Regions from separate parts of the Streptomyces sp. NPDC086080 genome, predicted to be linked through region 3. Evidence: riboswitches for the same ligand, from Rfam matches in the RefSeq annotation. Region 3 holds a riboswitch; each other region holds the start of a gene.

Region 1 (3,229 bases), on a different contig from region 3:
TCGGTGGAGGTCGCCAACACGATCTCCAAAGGCCTCGTCGACGAGGCCGGCATCCGTCCCGAGGTCATCTTCGCCGCGTTGGTCGGCGCGATCCTCTGGAACCTCCTGACCTGGCTGGTCGGACTGCCGTCCAGTTCCTCGCACGCCCTCATGGGCGGTCTGATCGGCGCCACCGTCGCCTCCGCCGGCTTCGGCGCGGTGCACGGCGACGTCCTCGTCACCAAGGTGCTGATCCCGGCGATCGCCGCGCCGCTGGTGGCCGGACTGGCCGCGATGCTCGCGACCCGGCTGACCTACCGCATGGGCGGCAAGGCCAACGGCAAGTCCGCCGAGAAGGGCTACCGCGCCGGCCAGATCGCCTCCGCCGGTCTGGTCTCCCTCGCCCACGGCACCAACGACGCCCAGAAGACAATGGGCATCATCACGCTCGCCCTGGTGGCCGGCGGCGCCGTCGCCCCCGACTCCGACCCGCCCCTGTGGGTCATCCTCTCCGCGGGCATGGCCATCGCGCTGGGCACCTACCTCGGTGGCTGGCGCATCATCCGCACCATGGGCAAGGGCCTGACCGACCTCCAGCCGCAGCAGGGCTTCGCCGCCCAGACCAGCGCCGCGACGGTCATCCTGGCCTCCTCGCACCTCGGTTTCTCCCTCTCCACCACGCATTCCGTTTCGGGTTCCGTGATGGGCGCGGGCCTGGGCCGCAAGGGCGGCGTCGTCCGCTGGTCCACCGCGACCCGGATGTTCGTCGCCTGGGGTCTGACACTGCCGGCGGCCGCCGTCGTCGCGGCCCTCGCCGAGTGGATCTGCGGCTTCGGCAGCTGGGGCACCGCCGTCGTGGCCGTCTTCCTGATCGCCTCCAGCGCGGCGATCTGGAAGATCTCCCGGCGCGAGGTCGTCGACCACACCAACGTCAACGACCACGAGGAATCCGGTGAGGAGCCGTCCGGCGTGGTGACGCAGGCCATGGCCGCGGTCACCCCGCCCCCCGCGGGCACCGTCACCGAGGACCTCTCGGCCACGATCCCGGCCCCCGCCGAGCCGGCACCGCCGGCCAAGACCGCCGTCTGACCGCGGCCCGGCACGAAGGAAGAAGAGCACCATGAAGATCGACTGGGCGGCCCTCGGCTCCGTCTTCGGCGTCAGCCTCGTGGTCACGGTGGCCCTGGTGGGCCTGTTCACCCTCGGTATCAGCGGCCTGTCCCGCCGCGAACGGGCCGCCGCGCAGGGCCAGTCCGCCGGCCTGGCGGTCACCGGCGCCTACGTCTGCTTCGCCGCGTGCGCGGCGGCGGTGGCGTACGGGATCTACCTGATCATGGCCTGAGTACCACCTGAACCCGCCGCGGTCGTCATCCGACCGCGGAGCGTCTCCGTCCGACGGGCGGTGCGTGAGCTCCCGGCTCCCGCACCGCCCGTCGGCGTGTGCCCCCGCCGCCCGCCGTTCACCCACTGGAGCCCCGCTGTGGGCCTCAGCACACTTCAGCCCCGCAGGTCAACGGCAGGTTGACGGCCGTTGACGGACCGTGGTGGACTGCCTCAGCCAATACGGCGGCAGAAGAGGAAGCCGGTGCGATTCCGGCGCGGTCCCGCCACTGTCACCGGGGTGGAACACCCCCGGGAGCCAGGAACTCTCGCCGCCGGTCTCGTCGAGCCAGGGCGTGGACACCCTGAGTGAGGACACATCGCCATGCGCGGCAGCCTGCCGAGGTCGATCAGCGACTCCCCACCCCGCTTCGGGGCCGCTCCCTCCGGATCCGTCACCGGCTGAACCCGATGGGTGCCGATCGCGTGTTCGCGTACGGTGCCGCCGCCGGCCTCCTCGGCGACCTGCTGCTCGGCGATCCCCGCCGTGGGCACCCGGTCGCCGGTTTCGGGCGGGCCGCGGCTGCCGTGGAACGGGTGCTGTGGCGGGACGACCGCGGCCGGGGCGCCGTGCACACCGCCGTGTGCGTCGGCTCGGCCGTCGCACTGGGGAGCCTGGCCGCCCGCTGCGTACGCTCCTCCCCCACCGCCTCCGCCGCCCTGACCGGCGTCGCCACCTGGGCCGTCGTCGGCGGGACCTCGCTGGCCCGTGAGGCCCGCGCCATCGGACGGGCGCTGGAGGCGGGGGACGTCGAGGCGGCACGGGCCCGCCTGCCGCACCTGTGCGGCCGGGATCCGCAGACGCTGGACGCGGACCGGATCGCCCGCGCGGTGGTCGAGTCCGTCGCCGAGAACACCTCGGACGCCGTGGTGGGCGCCCTGGTGTGGGGCGCCGCCGCCGGGGTGCCGGGCCTGCTCGGCTTCCGGGCCGTCAACACCCTGGACGCGATGGTCGGCCACAAGTCCCGCCGCTACCGCCGCTACGGCTGGGCATCCGCCCGCCTCGACGACATCGCGGGCTGGCCGGGGGCCCGGCTGACCGCCGTACTCGCCGCGCTCGGCGGTCCGGACCCGCGCGGTGCCGTACGGGCCTGGCGGGCCGACGCGTACCGACATCCGAGCCCCAACGCCGGGCCCGTCGAAGCGTCCTTCGCGGGCGCCCTCGGCGTACGGCTCGGCGGGACCCTCTCCTACGGCGGACGGGTCGAGCACCGGCCCGTCCTCAACAGCGGCGGGCGGGCCGTGACCGTGTCCGACATCGACCGGGCGGTACGGCTCTCACGGCGCGTCGGCTGGCTCGCCCTCGGCGCCGGCGCCCTCGCGCGGAGCGTCGTGAAGGGACGTACGCCATGAGCGGTGGGGGTCTGCTGGTCGCCGGGACCACCTCGGACGCCGGCAAGAGCGTGGTCACCGCCGGGATCTGCCGGTGGCTGGTGCGGCAGGGCGTCAAGGTCGCGCCGTTCAAGGCGCAGAACATGTCGCTGAACTCGTTCGTCACCCGGGAGGGCGCCGAGATCGGGCGGGCGCAGGCGATGCAGGCGCAGGCCGCCCGGGTCGAGCCGACGGCGCTGATGAACCCCGTGCTGCTCAAGCCGGGCGGTGAGCGGTCCAGCCAGGTGGTGCTGCTGGGCAGGTCCGTCGGTGAGATGAGCGCGCGCGGCTACCACGGCGGACGCCAGCAGCGGCTGCTCGGCACGGTGCTGGACTGCCTGGAGCAACTGCGGGACGCGTACGACGCGGTGATCTGCGAGGGCGCGGGCAGTCCCGCCGAGATCAATCTGCGGCGCACGGACATCGTGAACATGGGGATCGCCCGGGGCGCCGGACTGCCGGTTCTGGTGGTGGGCGACATCGACCGGGGTGGCGTCTT
Region 2 (3,229 bases), on a different contig from region 3:
TTGTCGCCGGAGGGGTAGTACAGGGTGAAGCGGGCGGGGCGGCCGTCCTTGGCGCGGATGCCGTCCTTGCCGGGCCTCCAGCCGGCCCGGTCCAGTACGCGCCCGGCTTCGGCGAGGTCCTGGGGGCGTTCGACGTCCTTGGCGAACCAGGGGTCGTCGAGGGGCAGCGGACCGTAGGCGGGGCGTCCGGCGCCGTCGAGGATCGTGTCGACCATGGCCCGGCGGTCCACGGCGAGGTCGAGGGCGCGGCGGACGGCGGTGTCGCCGGTGACGGGGTTGCCGGTGGGGAGGGAGACCGCGCGGAAGTCGTAGGACGTCGCCCGGTACGTCCTCCTGTGGTCGCCGCTCTTGAAGGTGGCGGCGAGGTCGGGCGGCAGGACCGCGCCGTCGAGGTCGCCGGAGCGCAGCCGGGTGGCGCGGACGTCGTCGTCGGCGATGATCGCCATGGTGAGCTTTTTCACCTTCGGAGCGCCGCCCCAGTAGTCCGGATTGGCCTTGAAGGTCAGCTTCTCGCCCTTGCTCCAGCCGGTGAGGACGTACGGCCCGGTGCCGACCGGTTCGGTGCCGAAGGCGCCGGTGTTGGGGTCCTGCCGTCCGGCGATGTGCTCGGGGACGACGGGCAGCACCGTGCGGGCGGCGAAGGCGGCGTACGGGTGGTCGAGGGTGAAGACGACCGTGTCGTCGTCGACCGCCCTGACCTCCTTGATGGCGTCCAGTTCGCTCTTGGCGGTGTTGTTGGTCCTGTCGTCCAGCACGGTGCGGTAGGTGAACACCACGTCGTCGGCGGTGAGCGGCTCGCCGTCGCTGAACCTCACGCCGTCGCGCAGGGTGTACGTGTAGGTGAGGCCGCCGTCGGTGACCTCGGGGAGCGCCTTCGCCAGCGCGGGCTCGAGGCCGAGGTCGGCGGTGCGGGCGAGGAGCCCGTCGAAGATCTTGGAGTTGCCGTCCTTGCCGTAACCGAGGAGCGGGCTGAGGGTGTCCGGTTCGCTGGAGACCCCGATCACCACGGATGCGGCGGACGCCCCGCCGTCCGCGCCGCCGGTGCCCGGCGCCGAGCAGGCGGTGACCGCCCCGGCCAGCGCCACCGTGGCGGCGGCGGCCCGTATTCGTCGGGTCGTCATCGAACCTCGCATCCCTCTTGCCTCCAAATCGCTGTTGCATATTAGTTGCAGCAAGGTTCTGCCCAGGACGGCGGGCCCTCAGTCCCCCCGTCCCGACGGTCGGCGCAGCTCCTGTCAAGCGCGTGGGTGTGCGCCGGGCCGCGAGCCGCCGGGCGCCGTCCGCGCGCCCCCGAGGGCCGCTTGTCACCGGACCGGAACGGGCATTACTGTCGCCACGCCTTGGTGACGGGAAATCGGTGCGATACCGGTGCGGCCCTCGCCACTGTGATCGGGAAGTCCGGCTCCGGCCCTCACGGGCAGCCACTGGGTTCTTCGGGACCCGGGAAGGCGGAGCACGGGCGGTGGTACCCGTCAGCCAGGAGACCGGCCAGGGCGCGTCAACCATCCACGAGGTGCTGGAGAGGGTCTGCTGAGCCATGCATATCGCCGAGGGTTTTCTGCCTCCGGCGCACGCGGTCGCCTGGGGCGTCGCGTCGGCGCCGTTCGTCGTCCACGGAGCCCGGTCGCTCATCCGTGAAGTGAGGGAACATCCCGAGAGCACCCTGCTGCTCGGCGCTTCGGGAGCGTTCACCTTCGTCCTGTCCGCGCTGAAACTGCCGTCGGTGACGGGCAGTTGCTCCCATCCCACCGGCACGGGACTGGGCGCCATCCTGTTCCGGCCGCCGGTCATGGCGGTGCTGGGCACCATCACCCTGCTGTTCCAGGCGCTGCTGCTCGCCCACGGCGGGCTGACCACCCTCGGCGCCAACGTGTTCTCGATGGCGATCGTCGGCCCGTGGGCCGGGTACGGCGTCTACCGGCTGCTGCGCCGCTGCGACGTGCCGCTGATGGCCGCCGTGTTCTGCGGCGCGTTCGTCGCCGACCTGTCGACGTACTGCGTGACCAGCGTGCAGCTGGCGCTCGCCTTCCCCGACCCGGGCAGCGGATTCCTCGGCGCCCTGGGCAAGTTCGGGGGAATCTTCGCGGTGACGCAGATCCCGCTCGCGGTGAGCGAGGGGCTGCTGACCGTGCTGGTGATGCGGATGCTGGTGCGGTCGAGCAGGGGCGAACTGACGCGGCTCGGCGTGCTCGTCACGTCGGTGGCCGGGCGGAAGCCGGCGGAGTCGGCCGGGGCGGTGGCCCGATGAGCCGTGACGCGAGGATCAACACACTGCTGCTGGCGCTGGTGGCCGCGCTGGCCGTGCTCCCGCTGGTGCTCGGGCTCGGCGACCACAAGGAGGAGCCGTTCACTGGCGCGGACGGCGAGGCGGAGACGGCGATCACCGAGATCGCACCGGAGTACGAGCCGTGGTTCTCACCGCTGTACGAACCGCCGTCCGGCGAGGTCGAGTCGGGGCTGTTCGCCCTCCAGGCGGCGATCGGCGCGGGCGTCCTCTCCTACTACTTCGGGCTGCGGCGCGGGCGGCGGCAGGGCGATGCGCGGTCGTCGGGGCCTTCCCGGGCCGGGGCGGGCACGGATACCGGCGAAGGTGACGAGGCGGGTCCGGGTACCGGCGAAGGTGACGGGGCGGGCCCGGGTACCGGCGAAGGTGACGGGGCGGGCCCGGTCGACGGCACCGGTGCCGGGGTGGACACGAGTACCGGAACCGGCGACGGCGCCGCCGCCGGACGACCGGTCTGATCGCCGGGTGCTGCCGATCGACGCGGCGGCGCACAGCAGTCGCTGGCGCCGCCGTCACCCCGTGGACAAGGCCGTGCTGGGACTGGGGCTCACCGTGCTCGCGATCTCGCTGCCGCCCCGGCCGGGCGCGGCCCTGGTGCTGGTGACCGCGCTCGTGGTGCTGCTCGGCCCGGCGGGTGTGCCCGCCCGGCGGCTGTGGCGGGCGTACCGGGTGCCGCTGGGCTTCTGTGTCACCGGGGCACTGCCGCTGCTGGTGCGGGTGGGCGGGCCGGGCGGCTTCGTGTCCCCGGCACCGGACGGGCCGCTGCACGCCGGGGAGTTGCTGCTCCGTACCTCGGCAGCCTCCCTCGGCGTGCTGCTGTTCGCGTTCACCACGCCCCTGTCGGATCTGCTGCCGCGGCTGGTGCGCGCCGGGGTGCCCGCGCCGCTCGTGGACGTGGCGCTGGTGACGTACCGGATGAGCTTTCTGCTGCTGGACTCGGTGCGC
Region 3 (3,229 bases):
AGACCGACGGGGCGCCACCGGGCGTTGGAGCGGCCCGCCTGCTCGGTCGGGTAGAAGTTGATGTCGACGACCCGGTCGAGGAAGGTCACGGCCGTGCGCACGGTCTCGTCGAGGCGCTCCCAGTCGATGTCCCCGTGCTCCACGAACGCCCCGAGGTTGACCGACCCCAGGTTGCAGACCGCCGTCTCCCCGTCGTCGGTGACCTCGAGGATCTCCGTGCACAGGTTCGAGGAGTGGATGACGTGGCCCGGCTCGGCGGTCTGGTTGGCGGTGCGGTTGGCCGTGTCCTTGAAGGTCATCCAGCCGTTGCCGGTCTGCGCGAGGGTGCGCATCATCCGGCCGTACAGCTCGCGCGCCGGGAGGGACTTCCTCGCCAGGCCCTTCGCCTCCGCCGCCCGGTACGCCGCGTCGAACTCCTCGCCCCACAGATCGACCAGCTCCGGCACGTCCACCGGGGAGAACAGCGACCACCGCCCGTCGGCCTCCACCCGCCGCATGAACTCGTCCGGCACCCAGTGCGCGAGGTTCAGATGGTGCGTACGGCGGGCGTCCTCCCCGGTGTTGTCGCGCAGTTCCAGGAACTCCTCGATGTCCAGGTGCCAGGTCTCCAGGTAGACCGCCGCCGCGCCCTTGCGCCGCCCGCCCTGGTTCACGGCGGCGACCGAGGAGTCCAGCGTCTTCAGGAACGGCACGATGCCGTTGGAGTGCCCGTTGGTGCCGCGGATCAGGGAACCCCGCGCGCGGATGCGGGAGTAGGACAGACCGATGCCGCCGGCGTGCTTCGAGAGGCGGGCGACCTGGTGGTAGCGGTCGTAGATCGAGTCCAGCTCGTCCTTGGGGGAGTCGAGGAGGTAGCAGGACGACATCTGGGGGTGCCGGGTGCCGGAGTTGAACAGCGTGGGGGAGGAGGGCAGGTAGTCCAGGCGGCTCATCAGCGTGTAGAGCGCGGCGACCTCGTCCACCGAGCGGGCGCTGTCGTCCTCGGCGAGACCCGCGGCGACCCGCAGCAGGAAGTGCTGGGGTGTCTCGACGACCTTGCGGGTGACCGGGTGCCGCAGCAGGTAACGGCTGTGCAGGGTACGCAGACCGAAGTAGCCGAACCGGTCGTCGGCACGGGGGTCGACCAGCGCGTCGAGCCGGTCCGCGTGCCGCCGGACGAACGCGGCGGTCCGGTCGGCGATCAGCCCCTCGCGGTGCCCGGCCGCGACGGAGCCGGTGAAGGAGGTGACGCCCTGCGAGGCGGCCTCGGCGCGGATGCCGATGGTCAGCAGCCGGGCGGCGAGCCGGGAGTAGGCGGGGTCCTCGGAGATCAGCCCGGCCGCCGTCTCCGTGGCCAGTTCCCGCAGCTGCGCCTCGTCGGCGGCCGCGGACCGGCCGCGCAGGGCGGCGGCGGCGACCCGTCCGGGGTCGGCGCCCCGCAGGTCGGCGGTCAGCTCGGTCAGGGTCCGCAGCAGCGCGGTCCCCGGGCGGTCGCTCTCCTGGGGCGCGTCGATCGCTGAGGCCGGATCGGCTGGCGCGATGGTCACGTGGGGCTCTCCCTCGCTCGGCACAGGGCCTCGAAGAGCGCAGGGGGCAGCACACGAGCGCACGCGGCGTCGCGTCCACCGGCCCATTCCGCGAGGCCCGGACGTCGGAGCACCCGGACCGGACGGCCGGGCGCACTGTCGGCAGGTCCTCGGACTGACTCCCCCTGCGCACCTCGGCGGGCGCAGGCGTGGGGACACCGTTGCGGGACAGTTCCGGATTCACACCGGATTCCCCTGCGGCGACAGCGAGCATGAGCATACATCTTGTGCCGGGTGCCGCCAGCAGCCCCATATGTTGTGTCGCGCCGGTGTCAGAGCGTCAACTCATAGGTGAGGAGCATGATGTCGTCCAGGTCGGGCAGCGGGTTCCAGTCCCGCTCGGGGGTGCGGGTGAAACCGAGCCGTTCGTAGATGCGGTGGGCGGAGCGCATGGTGCGCTGCGTCGACAGCACGATCCGCCGGCACCCCCCGGTCGCCCGCGCCCGGTCGACACAGGCGCGCACCAGGGCCTCCCCGGCGCCGCGGCCCCGGCCGGCGCGGGCCACCGCGAGCATCCGGATCTCCGTCTCGCCCGGCCCCGCCAGGTCGGCCATCGGACCGGGGCCCGGGACGAAGGTCACCCCGCCGAGCACCGCCCCGTGCTCCGTGGCCACCAGCACCTCGGCGGCCGCGGCCCGCTTCGCCACGTCCCGGAGCTCACCGAGGTACCCGTCGCTCTCTTTGAAGTCCAGCAGACCGTCCAGCAGATAGGCCTGTGCGGTGATCTCGCCGAGTTCCCCGTACTCGCCGGGCTCCACCGGCCGAATGACGATGTCCATGCCGCGAGTGTGCCGGACGGGTACGGCAACGGGCCGCCGGTTCTCCCGGCGGCCCGTCACTCGGTGTGCCCGCGGCGTCAGTGGGCGCTGCCCGCCGTGGCGGCCGGGAGCTCCGTCCGGACGCCGGGTTCGCCCGCGTCCGCCGTGTAGTCCTCCGGCCTGGTCCGGTCGATGCCCTCGGGCGCCTTCAGGGCCCGCAGGACGAAGGTCAGCACGACCGTCACCAGCACGTTGAGCACGAAGGCCGTGAGGCCGATGTAGCCGATCTCGCCGATGCCCGGAATCTCCTTCGCGGACCCGCCGAAGTGCTTCTGCGTCGGCGAGGCCACCCCGTACGCGGCGACCGTGCCGTAGATCATGCCGACCGCCCAGCCGCCGATCAGCGCCCAGCGGTGGAACCAGCGGGTGAACAGGCCACCCACCAGCGCGGGGAAGGTCTGCAGGATCCAGATGCCGCCGAGCAGCTGGAAGTTGATGGCGACCGTCTTGTCCATGGTCAGGACGAAGGCCAGCGCACCCACCTTCACCAGCAGGGACACGATCTTGGAGACCTTGGTCTCCTGCCTCGGCGTCGCGTCCGGCTTGATGAAGTCCTTGTAGATGTTGCGGGTGAACAGGTTCGCCGCCGCGATCGACATGATCGCCGCCGGCACCAGTGCGCCGATGCCGATCGCCGCGAAGGCCACTCCCGCGAACCACGCGGGGAACATGTTCTCGAACAACTGCGGGATCGCCAGCTGGCCGTTCTGCACCTTCACACCCGCCGCGATCGCCATGAAGCCGAGCAGCGCCAGCAGGCCCAGCATCAGCGAGTACAACGGCAGGATCGTGGTGTTGCGGCGGATCACCTCACGACTGCGCGAGGACAGCGTCGCCGTGATCGAG

Evidence for each region. Region 3 has a riboswitch for cobalamin ahead of ACIF9R_RS03685 (ribonucleoside-diphosphate reductase subunit alpha). Riboswitches for the same ligand answer to the same signal wherever they lie in the genome.
Region 1: linked by a shared signal. The riboswitch ahead of ACIF9R_RS05675 (cobalamin biosynthesis protein) and the one ahead of ACIF9R_RS03685 (ribonucleoside-diphosphate reductase subunit alpha) in region 3 are both predicted to bind cobalamin.
Region 2: linked by a shared signal. The riboswitch ahead of ACIF9R_RS26795 (energy-coupling factor ABC transporter permease) and the one ahead of ACIF9R_RS03685 (ribonucleoside-diphosphate reductase subunit alpha) in region 3 are both predicted to bind cobalamin.

What each region holds. Positions count from the first base shown of each region.
Region 1 is NZ_JBITRU010000003.1:340,547-343,775, reverse strand. It holds gene ACIF9R_RS05685 (anion permease) at 1-1,068, shown strand, start outside; gene ACIF9R_RS05680 (hypothetical protein) at 1,100-1,321, shown strand; cobalamin riboswitch at 1,508-1,651, shown strand; gene ACIF9R_RS05675 (cobalamin biosynthesis protein) at 1,771-2,712, shown strand; gene ACIF9R_RS05670 (cobyric acid synthase) at 2,709-3,229, shown strand, end outside.
Region 2 is NZ_JBITRU010000026.1:40,329-43,557, forward strand. It holds gene ACIF9R_RS26790 (ABC transporter substrate-binding protein) at 1-1,121, opposite strand, end outside; cobalamin riboswitch at 1,325-1,508, shown strand; gene ACIF9R_RS26795 (energy-coupling factor ABC transporter permease) at 1,538-2,248, shown strand; gene ACIF9R_RS26800 (energy-coupling factor ABC transporter substrate-binding protein) at 2,245-2,742, shown strand; gene cbiQ (cobalt ECF transporter T component CbiQ) at 2,750-3,229, shown strand, end outside.
Region 3 is NZ_JBITRU010000002.1:357,258-360,486, forward strand. It holds gene ACIF9R_RS03685 (ribonucleoside-diphosphate reductase subunit alpha) at 1-1,526, opposite strand, end outside; cobalamin riboswitch at 1,649-1,825, opposite strand; gene ACIF9R_RS03690 (GNAT family N-acetyltransferase) at 1,838-2,344, opposite strand; gene mctP (monocarboxylate uptake permease MctP) at 2,422-3,229, opposite strand, start outside.